2 regions of the Bacillus sp. WC2503 genome follow, and region 2 is predicted to be linked to the other one. Evidence: a T-box and tRNA genes for the amino acid it is inferred to sense, from the RefSeq annotation. Region 2 holds a T-box; the other holds one or more tRNA genes.

Region 1 (8,044 bases), 2.9 Mb from region 2:
CTCCCCCAAGAGTCCACATCGACGGGGAGGTTTGGCACCTCGATGTCGGCTCATCGCATCCTGGGGCTGTAGTCGGTCCCAAGGGTTGGGCTGTTCGCCCATTAAAGCGGTACGCGAGCTGGGTTCAGAACGTCGTGAGACAGTTCGGTCCCTATCCGTCGTGGGCGTAGGAAATTTGAGAGGAGCTGTCCTTAGTACGAGAGGACCGGGATGGACGCACCGCTGGTGTACCAGTTGTTCTGCCAAGGGCATAGCTGGGTAGCTATGTGCGGAAGGGATAAGTGCTGAAAGCATCTAAGCATGAAGCCCCCCTCAAGATGAGATTTCCCATAGCGTAAGCTAGTAAGATCCCTGAAAGATGATCAGGTTGATAGGTTCGAGGTGGAAGCATGGTGACATGTGGAGCTGACGAATACTAATAGATCGAGGACTTAACCATATAATATGTAGCAAATGTTATCTAGTTTTGAAGGAATATATATTTAAAATTCCTTTTGACATTCTGAAAAGAATGTGTATAATGATAAAAGTCTGGTAATGATGGCAGAGAGGTCACACCCGTTCCCATACCGAACACGGAAGTTAAGCTCTCTAGCGCCGATGGTAGTTGGGACCTTGTCCCTGTGAGAGTAGGACGTTGCCAGGCTTGTATTATTCCGCAGTAGCTCAGCGGTAGAGCTATCGGCTGTTAACCGATCGGTCGTAGGTTCGATTCCTACCTGCGGAGCCATTATGCTTCCATAGCTCAGCTGGTAGAGTACTTCCATGGTAAGGAAGAGGTCACCGGTTCAACCCCGGTTGGAAGCTTGGAAAAAGTTTTTAAATTTTTGGCCCGTTGGTCAAGTGGTTAAGACACCGCCCTTTCACGGCGGTAACACGGGTTCGAATCCCGTACGGGTCACCACTTTTGGAGGATTAGCTCAGCTGGGAGAGCACCTGCCTTACAAGCAGGGGGTCGGCGGTTCGATCCCGTCATCCTCCACCATATATGTTTAAATGTCGGAGGGGTAGCGAAGTGGCTAAACGCGGCGGACTGTAAATCCGCTCCTTCGGGTTCGGCAGTTCGAATCTGCCCCCCTCCACCATTTTCTTTAAAATAACCTGAGAGGGTTTATTTTTTTGAGAAGATAAGCATACTAGTAAATATTAATGGGCTATAGCCAAGCGGTAAGGCAACGGACTTTGACTCCGTCATGCGCTGGTTCGAATCCAGCTAGCCCAGCCATTTACGAGCCATTAGCTCAGTTGGTAGAGCATCTGACTTTTAATCAGAGGGTCGAAGGTTCGAATCCTTCATGGCTCACCATTTTCGCGGAAGTAGTTCAGTGGTAGAATACAACCTTGCCAAGGTTGGGGTCGCGGGTTCGAATCCCGTCTTCCGCTTTATTACTACGGGGCCTTAGCTCAGCTGGGAGAGCGCCTGCCTTGCACGCAGGAGGTCAGCGGTTCGATCCCGCTAGGCTCCATATAAATAGAGAAAGTGTACATCATATGATGTACGCTTTTTTTGTGTTTAAAAAGACAACTTTCATATTTGTCGTTTAAAATGAAGAAAACGTAAAAATAAAGGATGGGGGATAATTGTGAAAGTTGTCATTGCATCTGATTCATACAAAGAAAGTCTAAAGGCTATAGAAGTATGTGAAGCTATTGAAAGAGGTTTTGGAGCAATTTTTCCTAAAGCAGAGTATGTAAAAATACCAATTGGAGATGGTGGGGAAGGAACTGTTGATTCACTTGTTGATGCCACAGGAGGAAGCGTTGTATCACTTTATGTGACAGGACCGCTTAGAGAAGGCGTACAAGCTTTTTATGGCATTTCTACAGATAAAAAGACAGCGTTTATTGAAATGGCATCGGCATCTGGACTACAACACGTACCGGTTGAAAAGCGAAATCCATTCATTACAACGTCAAAAGGGACAGGAGAGCTTATATTACATGCGCTAGACCAAGGAGTTAAGCATATTATTTTGGGGCTTGGAGGAAGCGCTACAAATGATGGTGGAGCAGGTATGTTATCGGCTTTAGGAGTAAGGTTTATAGATGAAAAGGGTGAAGCAATAGATCCATCTGGAGGAACATTACATTCGATTGTCACGATTGATTTTTCACGAATGGATTCACGCCTAAAGGAGATAACGATAGAAGCGGCGTGTGATGTAAATAATCCATTAGTCGGAATGAGAGGGGCATCTTTCGTGTTTGGTGCTCAAAAGGGTGGGGATGTAGAGATGCTGAAAAGGCTAGATGAGAATTTAAAGCATTATGCGACTATTCTTAAACGATATGTATCTTTGGATGTATCTGAAATACCTGGTGCAGGAGCGGCAGGAGGTATGGGAGCAGCTGTTATTGCAGTGTTAAAGGGGAGCTTACGAAAGGGTATTGAAATTGTATTGGATCATACAAATTTTGATAAGCATATAGAAGATGCGGATTTAATTATAACTGGTGAAGGTAGAATAGATGAACAAACAGCATATGGAAAGGCTCCTGTTGGTGTCGCGGGGCGAGCGAAACGTCTTCATATTCCTGTGATTGCTATAGGAGGATCGGTATCTCCAAATTATCCAGTTGTTTACGAAAAGGGAATCGATGCAGTATTTAGTATTACGCCTTTTCCAATGGCACTAGACGAGGCATATAAGATGGCAAAAGAGAATATTGAAATGACAGCAAGAAATATTGCAGCAGTATGGAAAATTGCATCGAAAAAACACTTCTAAATGTAGAAGTGTTTTTTATTATTATCTAATAATAATGATAGCAGTTGTTTCATTAAGTTAACTTTATACATAAAATGGTCTTAAGATTTGGATTTCAACATAAATATAAGTGAATAAATTGTATATCCATACAGAAAAATGTCGAGTTGAGTCAGAGTATATAAAAGATTTAAAATATTTAGTGAAGGCATAAAAGGGGGATACTATCTATGAAAAAAGAAATCTCAGTTATTGGAGTTCCAATGGATTTAGGACAGATGCGTCGTGGAGTTGATATGGGCCCGAGCGCGATCCGTTATGCAGGGGTAATTGAAAGAATTGAAGAAATTGGATATAACATTAAAGATATGGGAGATATATGTATAGAGAGAGAAAAAGAAGTTGATGAAAATACAAAATTAAGAAACCTTACACAAGTTGCGACTGTATGTAATGAATTGGCAAGTAAGGTGGATCATATTATAGAAGAAGGTCGTTTTCCACTTGTATTAGGTGGTGACCATAGTATCGCAATTGGTACACTAGCTGGTGTGGCAAAACATTATAAAAATTTAGGTGTTATTTGGTATGATGCACATGGAGATTTAAATACGGAGGAAACTTCACCATCTGGTAATATTCATGGAATGTCACTTGCAGCAAGTTTAGGCTATGGACATCCCACGCTTGTAGACTTATACGGGGCATATCCAAAGGTGAAAAAAGAGAACGTTGTAATTATCGGTGCACGTGCATTGGATGAAGGAGAAAAAGACTTTATTCGCAATGAAGGTATTAAAGTATTCTCAATGCATGAAATTGATCGTATGGGTATGACGGCTGTTATGGAAGAAACAATTGCTTATTTATCTCATACTGATGGTGTACATCTATCATTAGATTTAGATGGTCTTGATCCTCATGATGCACCGGGAGTTGGAACGCCTGTAATTGGTGGTCTATCGTATCGTGAAAGTCATTTAGCGATGGAAATGTTAGCGGAAGCTGATATTGTTACATCTGCTGAGTTTGTTGAAGTAAATACGATTTTAGATGAGAGAAATAGAACGGCAACAACCGCGGTTGCTTTAATGGGTTCTTTATTCGGTGAAAAACTAAAATAAATGTAAGAAAAGCAACTGAGAAGTTGCTTTTTTTATTTGAAAATAGACGTATAATAATGATTTATATTATACTGTACGATAAGATTGTTTGACATCTTACCAATTTGATTTAAAGGGGGTTGTTTGTAATTGTCGTTTGTTTCATGTATGGTATAATTAACTAGTTGTTGGAAATACATACAGATAGAGCATAAAACAATATTTCAATATATGGATAGAATTGCTCGTAAGTAGGAGGAAGGGTTAGCATGCCTTTTGAAGATACGACCATTTTGAAATATCTTAGTACGGTATTAGATATTGCCGTTGTATGGTTTATTATATATAAGCTAATTCTTATAATCCGAGGGACAAAAGCTGTTCAACTTTTAAAGGGGATTACAGTTATTATTGTCGTTCGGATGATTAGTATTTTCCTTGAATTGCATACGCTTTATTGGCTAACGGAACAAGTATTAACGTGGGGATTTTTAGCCGTTATTATTATCTTCCAGCCAGAATTGCGAAGAGCACTTGAGCAGCTAGGACGCGGAAGTTTATTTTCGCGTGTTGGAACTCAGGAGGATGATGAACCTGAAATTGTTGCAACATCGATAGCAAAAGCAACGGAATATATGGGAAAACGTAGAATTGGTGCATTAATTACGTTGTCAAAAGAGACCGGAATGGGTGATTATGTGGAAACGGGTATTCCGTTAAATGCAAATGTATCATCGGAGTTACTCATTAATATTTTCATTCCAAATACGCCTCTTCACGACGGAGCCGTAATTATGCAAGGAAGTACAATTAAAGCAGCGGCTTGTTATCTTCCATTATCAGAAAGCCCCTTTATTTCTAAAGAGTTAGGAACAAGGCATCGTGCTGCAATGGGAGTTAGTGAAGTCACTGATAGTATTACAGTAGTTGTATCTGAAGAAACAGGCCAAATTTCTTTAACGAAAAATGGTAAGTTGCATCGTGATTTGAAGACAGAACAACTGAAGGATATGTTATTAGCAGAATTTAGTGGGAACGAAAAAACGACTTCTTCGTCTTTATGGAATTGGAGGAGAAAGCGTCATGGATAAGTTAATGGAGAATCATTGGTTTTTAAAAGGAATCTCATTACTATTGGCGTGTATGCTTTTTATGTCCGCAACTTTAACTGAAAAGAATACGACATCGGGTATATTACCTTTCGCAAATGATACGAAAGAAACATTAACTAATCATGCTATTAACCTTAAGTATGATGAAGATAAATATATTGTAAGTGGTATTCCGGCAGAGGGCGTTAAGGTGAAGTTAGAAGGCCCAAAAGCAGCAGTTGCTACAGCAAAAGCAAAAAAACAATTTGATATAACGGTTGATTTGCGAGATAGTCCAAAAGGGACTTATGAAGTTTCTTTGAAAACGAACGGGCTTCCAGATGATGTGAAGGGAACAGTTCAGCCATCAACAATTAAAGTTACTCTTCATGAAAAAGCGAGAAAATATGTTCATGTAGACTTAAAGTTATCAAATGAGGATCAGATGCCAGCGGGTGCTACTCTCGAAAAATCAAACATTAAACCTGATACTGTTGAGGTAGTTGGGACGAAAGAAGAAATCGAAAGTATTTCATCTGCTAAGGCGTATATTGATTTAAAAGGTGTTAATAAAACTGTTACAAAAACAGCTGAAGTTACATTATACAATAAAGAAGGAAAACGTTTAAATGTAAGAACAAGTCCATCTAAAATTAGTGTAACGTTGAATGTGGCGACGCAAGCTACGGCCAATAATACGGAAAAAACTGTTCCTGTAACGTATACGAAAAAGGGGAGTTTACCAGAAGGATTGGCCGTTACAAATATTAGCGTTGAACCGAGAGAAGTAACGATAGCGGGTCCAAAAGATATTTTGGATAATATACAATCGATAGAGGGGGTCGAAGTAGATCTTAGTCAATTGACTGAGTCTACAACATTCGATACCTCTGTTTTATTGCCAAAGGGTGTAACGAGTTCTAAACCAAATCAAGTGAGGGTTTCCGTAGGGGTACAAAAAGTAAAACAAACAAAAACTAGAACAATTGAAGGTGTCTCGATTCAAAAAAATGGAGTTTCTAAAGATGTCACTGCTCAGCTACTTTCGCCACAGGATGGAAAGATAAGCGTTGATATTTCAGGAGAAGCAAGTATAGTAGATAAAATAACAGCTGCTCAAATAACAGCGGTAATTAATTTGCAAAATGTATCGCCAGGGACGAAGGATGTTTCGATTCAAGTGAGCGGTCCTGGTAATATTTCAATAGAGCCAAAACAAAAAAGTGCTAAAGTTACTATTGTGAAGAAAGAAAAGCCAGATCAAGAAGTACAGGGTAATGGTGAACAACCAGATTCAAATAATAATCAAGATAATCAAACTGAAAAACCAAAAGATCCTGAAACTAATCCAGAAAAAGACCAGGACAAAGAAAAAGACAAAGATAAAGATAAAGAACTTAGTCAAGAACCAACGGTAGATAATCAAAAAGAGCAAGAAAAAGGAGCGAATCATAATGGGTAAATATTTTGGTACAGATGGAGTACGTGGAGTTGCGAATGAGGAATTAACACCTGAATTAGCTTTCAAAATTGGACGTTTTGGTGGTTATGTATTAACAAAAGATACAGATCGTCCAAAAGTAATTATCGGTCGTGATACACGTGTATCTGGTCATATGTTAGAAGGAGCTTTAGTAGCAGGTCTATTATCAACTGGAGCAGAAGTAATGCGCCTTGGTGTTATTTCTACACCGGGTGTTGCTTATTTAACAAAGGCGTTAGGCGCACAAGCGGGTGTGATGATTTCTGCATCTCATAATCCGGTACAAGATAACGGAATTAAATTCTTCGGTTCAGACGGTTTTAAATTAACAGATGAGCAAGAAGCAGAAATCGAAGCTTTATTAGACAAAGAAGTTGATGAATTGCCACGTCCAACAGGTACTAACCTTGGACAAGTGAGCGATTACTTTGAAGGTGGACAAAAATATTTACAATACATTAAACAAACTGTAGAAGAAGATTTCTCTGGTTTACATATCGCTTTAGATTGTGCACATGGTGCAACGTCTTCTTTAGCGCCGTACTTATTTGCGGATTTAGAAGCTGATATTTCAACAATGGGAACTTCACCGAATGGTATGAATATTAATGCTGGAGTAGGTTCTACGCATCCTGAAGGCCTAGCAGAATTAGTGAAAGAAAAAGGTGCTGATATCGGTCTTGCTTTTGATGGTGATGGTGACCGTTTAATCGCTGTAGATGAAAAAGGAAACATCGTTGATGGCGATCAAATTATGTTTATTTGTGCGAAGTACATGAAAGAAACTGGCCAACTAAAGCACAATACAGTTGTTTCAACTGTTATGAGTAACTTAGGTTTCTACAAAGCACTTGAAGCAAACAATATTACAAGTGACAAAACTGCAGTTGGTGATCGCTACGTAATGGAAGAAATGAAACGCGGTGGTTACAACTTAGGCGGAGAACAATCAGGTCACATTATCTTACTTGATTACATTACAACTGGTGATGGAATGTTAAGTGCACTTCAACTTGTAAACATCATGAAAATGACGAAAAAGCCATTATCTGAGCTTGCAGGAGAAATGACGAAATTCCCACAATTACTAGTAAATGTTCGTGTAACAGATAAAAAATTAGCATTAGAAAATGAAAAAATTAAAGAAATTATTCGTGTTGTAGAAGAAGAAATGAACGGTGATGGCCGCATTCTTGTGCGTCCATCTGGAACAGAACCGCTTATTCGTGTAATGGCAGAAGCACCGACACAAGAAGTTTGTAATGCATATGTACATCGTATTGTAGAAGTTGTTAAAGCTGAAGTTGGCGCTTAATAATTTGTTGAATTTATTTTAAAAGGAGCACAAGAAGTGCTCCTTTTTCATATGTTTTAAAGACGATGAAAAAAATTTCATTGACGGTTTATAATGTTTGTTATAAGATTGTCTTGTTCTTTTTCTCAAAGTAAATGTTGTAAATTATAAAAGCGCCAGAACTACAAGTAGTGTAGTTGACGAGGTGGAGTTTTATCGAGATTTCGGCGGATGACTCCCGGTTGTTCATCATAACCGCAAGCTTTTACTTAAATCATTAAGGTGACTTAATGGACAAAGGTGAAAGTGTGATGAGAGAAAAGGAACGGATGAAAACTAGCTGTATAAGTATATACGGACTTAAA
Region 2 (8,044 bases):
AACCAAATAAGAACATGGAAAATAAGCCTTCAATCAATTTTTTAATCATAAAATGTAAGAAAGAACAATAAATAAAGAATTGTAAGCATTACTAACAATCTCTATATGTTGAATATGAACCAATAAAGAGGACGAGCATATATTATAAATACCTCTTAACTTTAAGTAACCTTAACTTTCGTTAATAGGATATCTCAAAATCCCCGAAAAGAGCACTTGCGGAAACGAGTGCTCTTTTATTTATGTGATAATAGATTTTTATGGGTATTCTATTTGGAATTTTAAACCATAAATATAGAATATAATGTTAAACTTAATGTAGCACTTGTTGAAATTAATAGTTGTGCTGTAATAGAGAATAAAGTACTTGAACGGAGTGTTATTGAATGCAAACAAGAAAAGCTTATTTATATGTATTTCATACGATGTCAGATTGGGAATACGGACATTTAATTGCTGAACTGAATACAGGAAGATATTTCAAAAAAGGTTTAGCGCCTTTAAAAGTAATTACAGTAGGAGTAAATAAAGAAACGGTTATTTCAATGGGAGGCTTGAATATAAAGCCAGATATTTTCCTAGATGAATGTGTGTTTGAGAGTAACGATCTATTAATTTTACCTGGAGGAAATACTTGGAGTGAAAATATACATAAACCTATTTTGCAAAAAGTTGATGAAGCTTTAAAGACGGGCGTAATTGTTGCTGCGATTTGCGGTGCAACTATAGGGCTTGCAAATTACGAATTCTTAGATGATAGAAAGCATACAAGTAATAGTTTAGATTATATGAAAATGGTTTGCCCGAATTATAATGGAGAAAATTTGTATGAAATGGGACCTGTAGCATCTGACCAAAATCTCATTACTGCATCTGGAGTAGCCCCTCTGGAGTTCGCAATGGAAGTACTGAAAAAATTGGATGTACTTGCACCGGATACACTTCATTCATGGTATAACTTACATAAGACTCATGAACCTGATTATTTCTTCCAGTTAATGAATTCTCTTAATAATTGAGTAGTTTATAGTATCTCGAATAGGAACCATGCTTTAGATAGACAACGTCAAAGCATGGTTTTTTCGTTTTGTTTCATAAATATTTAAATATACAAATTTCGTATAATAAAAATGAGTCCGGGAGAAATATTCTTCTCTTTTTATACGATTATTGCTGAACGACAAAAGTAATAGCATTTGTTTTTAATTGAATGTGTCTTTCATTTCGAACTATATCAAAAGCTAATTCTTTTATTTCAACTTTTACTTCTTTCCATCCTTTATAAATACTTTTTAATAGACGTATCATTTCTTCGGTTGGGAGATTAATTTCAATTAAAGCTTCTAATTCTTCATTCGTTTTTAAATCAATTTCTTGTATGTTAGAGTTAATAATTAAACAATTAATACCGCCGTTTTTTGTCCCTTTTTTCATAGAATGGAGCACGTTTGTTAAATCTTCTTCTGATTTAACATGCTCTAAACTTGATACTGCAACGATATAGTCATAAGTGTTAGGAGGAATATCGTAGTTTTCAATTGCTATTTGTTCCGTTTTTATTATTCCAAATACTCCATGTACTTTGCTATAAACTTGTAACTTTGTTAAAGCAGAATGAAGTAAATCGACACAAGTAACAGTGCCGCTACAATTTTTTATCTTTTGTGCAATTGGAATACTATTTCTTCCAACGCCAGATCCGAGGTCAAGTACTTGCAAGTTGTTTTGTCTTTCGAAATAGTCCATCATGTCCATAACTGTTTTAACTGGTTTGTAAAGCCAAGATCCAGTCTCAAATAGTTTATATTGTTCATAACAAAGGTCATGATATTTCTTTTCTTCTTGTCTTATGTAATCGATACGATTCATATTGTTTCAGCTCCAATATGTTCACTGCAAAATGAATAGGTAGGACAGCCTTTTATATTCGTTTGAATTCGAAAGATACCACCAGCATGTGGGTACTTTTTTAATTCTTCATCCGTCATTCTTGTTCTGGCTGTTGTAACATATAAGTCAGTTGAATTAGGGCCTCCAAATGTACACGACGTTACATATAAGGCAGGAATTGGAACACTTAATATTTGTTCTCCAGTCAAAGGATTCCATCTAGTAATCTTCGAACCACCCCAATGTGCAATCCATAAGCAACCTTCTTCATCGATTGTCATCCCATCAGGTAAACCATCATTTTCAGGAAAAAGGATAACATCAGTTGGATTACTAATTTCTCCAGTACGTATATCATAATGAAAACGAACTACTTTTTTAGTAGGTGTATCAATAAAATAAAGGTATGTATGATCAGGTGACCAAGCGATTCCATTTGATGTATTTACATATGAAACTTTTTTCTCAACGCTCAAATTATTATATAAACAATATAAGGAACCTGCAGCATTTATTCCATTTAAATCAGTAGTACCCGCCCAGAAGCGACCAGCTGGATCACATTTCCCATCATTAAAACGATTTTCTACTAAATGTGGTTCAGGATCATAAATATGTGTCAGTTTTTCTGTTTTCAGGTTAAGAGAGTAAAATCCGTTTTCCATTGCTAAAAGTACTACATCCTCTACATATGGAACAACACAGCCGATTTGCTGATTAAGGGCAATTACCCGGTTTGTATTGTTAGTGGGATTATAGATGCATAATGTTTTCTCCATAATATCAACCCAATATAAAAGTTGCTTTTTTTCATTCCAACATGGTCCTTCAGCTAAAGTTGCTTTAGCATCTAAAACTAATTCTATATTACTAAACAAGATGTTCACCTCGCATTATAAGATATTTATATAATTCGATAAAAATAGAGGTAAACCTTTTAGCGAGAGAATCTTAAGATTTGCAATGTAGAAAACAGACCTTCTCATATTAAAAAAGTGTATAAACACAGAGAGGAAAATGCATATGATGTTTTATGAGGTTGTTTGCTTTTCTTGTAAAAATATATTCCGAGTATATGAAGGTAGTGAACAATATAAGCGGTTTAAAGAGAAATCGAAAGGGATATATTGTTGTGATGAATGTAGCCACAAGATTCAATTAGAAGCGATAAAACATTTTTTTAGATAATTATATGTAATGTATTACCGTTCAGAAAAATTTGACAATAAACGTGTAATAAATTATCATATGTAAAAATCAACATTTAAAATGGCATGGAAGAGAAGAGTAGTTAAGAAAGAATACGTACAGAGAGCTCTGGTAGCTGAGAAAGAGCGGTATACATCTTAATGAAAAAAGACTTGGAGCTACGCAAGGAACTAATTTATTTAGGGATGGTGCGACGGGTTCTCCCGTTATAGAGATAGGGTATAAGCATATTTTGCCGTACCTGAAAAGGTTAATATGGTGACGTATTAACAAACTGAGGTGGTACCGCGAAGCTAATAACTCTCGTCCTCAAGATGAATAATCTTGGGGGTGGGAGTTTTTTTGTTGTATAAAACTGAAAATGTGAAAACAAAAAATAATTGAGGTGAGTGACATATGCATTGGGCGTATGAAGTAGCACATGAATTAATTAGAAAACATCCAAATAAAGAAACTTTTGTTTGTGCATCTGGAATTAGTCCATCTGGTTCTGTTCACATTGGAAACTTCCGTGAAATAGTAACGACTTATTTTGTTGTAAGAGCTCTGCAAAATTTAGGGAAAAAGACTCGTTTTATCTTTTCATGGGATGATTATGACAGGTTTAGAAAAGTTCCTAAAAATATTGATCCATCTTTTGCAAGATACATTGGTATGCCGTACTGTGATATCCCTGATCCGCATGGGTGTCATAACTCATATGCAGAGCATTTTGAAAAAGAGTTTGAGAAATCGCTTCAAGCATTTGGGATTGAAGTGGAATTCATATATCAACATGCTGAATATAGAAGCGGAAGGTATAATGGCAATATATTAGAGGCTTTGCATAAAAGAAAAGAAATATATGATATTTTAATGCGTTTTAAAACAGGAGTTCACTTTGAAGAAGATAGAGAAAAATTTTATCCAGTTACGTTATATTGCGAGAGGTGCGGGAAAGATGCAACAACGATTACACAATTTGATGAAGTATTAGAAACAGTACGGTATGCATGTGAATGCGGAAATGAAAATGAATTATCGGTAGTAAATACAAATAAAATGAAACTGAATTGGAAAATTGATTGGCCGATGAGATGGATGATAGAGGATGTTATTTTTGAACCCGGCGGAAGAGATCATTCATCGGAAACAGGTAGTTACAATGTATCAAAAGAAATTGTAAGGGAGATATTCAATCGTGAAGCGCCTTATTACGTTGTTTATGATTTCATTGGTCTTAAAGGTAATCATGAAAAAATGTCTAGTTCTTCAGGAAATAGCATTACACCTAGCGACTTATTAAAAGTGTATGTACCAGAAGTAATTCTTTTTATGTTTGCAAAATATAGGCCAGGCGCAGCTTTTCATATAGGTCTTGATGAAGATGTGATCCGAAATTATACAGAGTATGAACGATTGAAAGATAGTTATGAAAATGAAGCACTAAAAAATGAAGATTTATTTGATGCAATTAAACTTTCTAGAGTTGATAACCGATTCAAAGAATATCCAAAGTTTAATCAAGTTGCAAGTACTTTACCACTATTAAATTTTGATTCCTCTATTTTACAAAATATATTAGAGAAAATAGATAGGAGTTATGCATTACCTGAAATGATTGCGATAAGTAATCGTGCAGAGTATTGGATAAGAAATTTTCAATCTGAAAAATTGATTACGGTAAATAAAGAGAAGAATACGGAGTTTTATAACACATTAGAAGATAGACAGAAAAACTGGGTGGAAGAAGTTTGTAAAACACTTCGTTCTAATAAAGAATATTCTAATTTAATGGAGCAACTGTATACGATTTGTCATCATGAAAATAAAAAAATAATGAAAGGAAATCAAAAGCTATTATTCACCATTATATATAGGCTCGTTATGAATCAATCAAGTGGCCCACGTATACCGTTATTAATACATGTGGTAGGCATCAAAAAAGTCATCACTTTATTAGATTTCTAATATATAGCTAAAAGCAACGCAAGTACTCAAAGATCTAAGTGCTTGCGTTGTAAATTTTACTACCGTGTATACAGTTTTGGACATTCATCACCACTTGGCTCATAAAAACAATGGCTTTTAAATTGCCCTACAAACGGCTGATTATACCATTCAGGTGGGCAAGCTCCAACTGGACGGAAATACCAAAGAGCCCATCGTGCTGGCCAGCGCCATTCACCTTGTAAAACCTTTCTTGCAATTTCTTTTTCTGACTCACGAGCGCGTTGATAAAAATATCCATATTGTACCGCTTCAAATCCACCGGGGCTTTGATATACAGCATCACGAACGGTACGGAGTTGTTTGAAATCTAAGCAATCGCAAAATACACGATTCACAACAACGCAGCCAACAAGCTGTTCACCTTGTCGGCCTTCTCCTTCAGCTTCAGCACGAATTAAACGAGCTAGTAAATCAACATCGCTTTCGTTATATGGAATAAGGGGCATAGTGATACCACCTTTCTGTTATAGTAAAGAGTGTATGTTATAAAATAAGCTACGTGCTTTTTTACATAAAAATAATATTTGATTTTAATAGGAGTTTGTATAAAAAAAGTTAATTAGTAATAGTAGATAAATAGAAAAGGGGAGAGGTATTATGTATCGAATTCATAAAGATGACATTATTTACGCAATGTCACCAGAAAATAAGCCGTGTATGGAAGTGGAAATTGGGAGCCGTCTTGTATTTGAAACATATGATTGCTTTGAAAACCAAATTGATTCTGAAGATGTTGTGTTCCAAGAATTAGATTGGAACCGAATTAATCCAGCGACTGGGCCTGTATATATTACAGGTGCAGAACCGGATGATATATTGGCCGTAACGATTGAAAAGATTAAAATTGCAGAGCAGGGTGTTTTAACTACAGGTGCGAACCTCGGTGTAATGGGTGAAGTGCTAAATGAAAATACAGTGAAAATCGTCCCAATACATAATAAACATGTTTTGTTTTCAAATGAACTGCAAATTCCGATTAATCCAATGATCGGTGTGATTGGTACTGCGCCGAAAGAGGAGAGTATTTCCTGTGGAACACCGCATGACCATGGCGGAAATATGGACTGTAAAGAGATAAAAGAAGGGACAACATTGTTATTACCTGTAAATGTTCCTGGTGCTCTATTAGCATTAGGCGATTTACATGCAGCGATGGGTGATGGTGAAATTGGTGTTAGTGGAGTAGAGGTTGCTGGTGAGGTGACGGTAACAGTTCAGATTATAAAAGGAAAGAAATGGCCACTACCAATGGTTATCCAAAAAGAAAAAGTAATGACGATTGCTTCAGAGAAATTGTTAGACGATGCAGTGAATCGTGCTGTACATAATATGGTGACATTTTTACATGAGGAATTAGAAATGTCTAAAGCAGATGCAACTCTTTTATTATCAGCAGCGGGTAATTTAAAATTTTGCCAAGTTGTGGATCCACTAAAAACGACGCGGATGGAACTAGGAATGGAATATGCGGAAAAGCTAGGTTTTAATTGGAGTAAATTTAATATTAAATAAGAATACTAGAAGAAGGATGCTGTTTTTTAAAAGTATCCTTTTTTAATTTACGGATGAAATAAAAAGAGGTAGTATTTACTTTGTATAAGTATATTTGAGATTGTGAATTAAAAGGAGTTTAAGAATGGTCAAAATTATGATTGTTGAAGATGATATGAAAATTGCGGAGCTATTATCAACTTATGTTGCGAAATACGGTTACCAAGGAATTGTAATATCGGATTTTCAAAATGTGTTAGACATATTTTTAGAAGAACAACCAGAGTTAGTTTTATTAGATATTAATTTACCAAGCTTTGACGGTTACTATTGGTGTCGTCAAATTCGCGGAGTTTCCACATGTCCAATTTTATTTATCTCGGCCCGTGAAGGTACGATGGATCAGGTTATGGCGTTAGAAAATGGTGGCGATGATTTTATTCCGAAGCCTTTTCATTATGAAGTTGTAATGGCAAAAATTCGTAGCCATTTAAGACGTGCTTACGGTGATTATGCACCGAAACTAGAAGAACGAATGGTTGAGCAACAAGGACTTAGTTTATATCCCGAAAGGCTTGTATTGAAGTTGCGAAATCAAGAGATTGATATAACGAGAAACGAAGCCATTTTATTAGAAATGTTAATGAAAAATTATCCGCGTGTTGTGAGTAGAGAAGTGTTGCTTAATAAGTTATGGGATAGTGAATCTTACGTTGATGATAATACATTAAGTGTAAATACAACACGTGTGCGTAAAAAGTTAAAAACATTACATATTGAGGATGCGATTGAAACAATTCGTAGTGTTGGATATAGGTTGCATATTACTTGGGAAAATGGTGTGGAAAAATGATAAGGCTGTTTATACGTGACCATATACCACTTATTTGTTTTACAGTGCTCCAACTACTAGCCATATTCCTCGTATATTGGTTTGATGGACATAATCATATTACAACAGCATTATATGCAATGTTTTTAGGTGCTTTTTTTATGGTAAGCTACTTAATATTTCGTTATTTTACACATCGTTCTTTTTATGAGCGTTTAGCAAATCCATTGCAATCTTTGGATGAATCCGTTCAAAAATCTGATTTTGCAGTTGTATCTACTGCTCTCCAAGATTTACTTGATGCACAATATCGTCATTATCAAAATCAGCTGCAATTACAAGAGAGAAAAAATAATGATCAATTAACCTTTATGAATCAGTGGATTCATCAAATGAAAACACCTCTATCTGTAATAGAATTAATTACACAGGATGAAGTGGATTCGCGTTTTGAAAGTATTAATGAGGAAACAGATCGGCTGAAAAAGGGGTTAGAGATGGCACTGTATGTCGCACGTTTAGAGGCATTTACACAAGATTTTTATGTGGAAAGAGTACAACTACATAAAATAGTGAATCATTCTGTACATGAACATAAACGCTTTTTTATCCGGAATTTCGTATATCCAG

What was found. A T-box is a leader RNA that pairs with one kind of tRNA and senses whether it is charged. The one in region 2 lies ahead of lysS (lysine--tRNA ligase), so its partner is inferred to be a tRNA-Lys.
Region 1: it encodes a tRNA-Lys, which carries the amino acid that the T-box ahead of lysS (lysine--tRNA ligase) is inferred to sense. The anticodon was not compared.

What each region holds. Positions count from the first base shown of each region.
Region 1 covers NZ_JBQYMD010000001.1:4,790,085-4,798,128, forward strand. The annotation lists rRNA gene ACUN26_RS24775 (23S ribosomal RNA) at 1-439, shown strand, start outside; rRNA gene rrf (5S ribosomal RNA) at 531-646, shown strand; tRNA gene ACUN26_RS24785 (tRNA-Asn) at 656-730, shown strand; tRNA gene ACUN26_RS24790 (tRNA-Thr) at 735-807, shown strand; tRNA gene ACUN26_RS24795 (tRNA-Glu) at 830-904, shown strand; tRNA gene ACUN26_RS24800 (tRNA-Val) at 910-985, shown strand; tRNA gene ACUN26_RS24805 (tRNA-Tyr) at 1,002-1,085, shown strand; tRNA gene ACUN26_RS24810 (tRNA-Gln) at 1,151-1,225, shown strand; tRNA gene ACUN26_RS24815 (tRNA-Lys) at 1,231-1,306, shown strand; tRNA gene ACUN26_RS24820 (tRNA-Gly) at 1,312-1,383, shown strand; tRNA gene ACUN26_RS24825 (tRNA-Ala) at 1,394-1,466, shown strand; gene ACUN26_RS24830 (glycerate kinase) at 1,584-2,729, shown strand; gene rocF (arginase) at 2,939-3,832, shown strand; gene cdaA (diadenylate cyclase CdaA) at 4,081-4,902, shown strand; gene ACUN26_RS24845 (CdaR family protein) at 4,895-6,364, shown strand; gene glmM (phosphoglucosamine mutase) at 6,357-7,700, shown strand; gene ACUN26_RS24855 (hypothetical protein) at 7,991-8,044, shown strand, end outside.
Region 2 covers NZ_JBQYMD010000001.1:1,894,219-1,902,262, forward strand. The annotation lists gene ACUN26_RS09645 (class I SAM-dependent methyltransferase) at 1-71, shown strand, start outside; gene ACUN26_RS09650 (type 1 glutamine amidotransferase family protein) at 387-1,019, shown strand; gene ACUN26_RS09655 (class I SAM-dependent methyltransferase) at 1,168-1,869, opposite strand; gene ACUN26_RS09660 (SMP-30/gluconolactonase/LRE family protein) at 1,866-2,768, opposite strand; gene ACUN26_RS09665 (DUF2197 domain-containing protein) at 2,908-3,078, shown strand; T-box leader at 3,157-3,413, shown strand; gene lysS (lysine--tRNA ligase) at 3,496-5,049, shown strand; gene ACUN26_RS09675 (cell wall hydrolase) at 5,109-5,537, opposite strand; gene ACUN26_RS09680 (acetamidase/formamidase family protein) at 5,689-6,603, shown strand; gene ACUN26_RS09685 (response regulator transcription factor) at 6,728-7,435, shown strand; gene ACUN26_RS09690 (sensor histidine kinase) at 7,432-8,044, shown strand, end outside.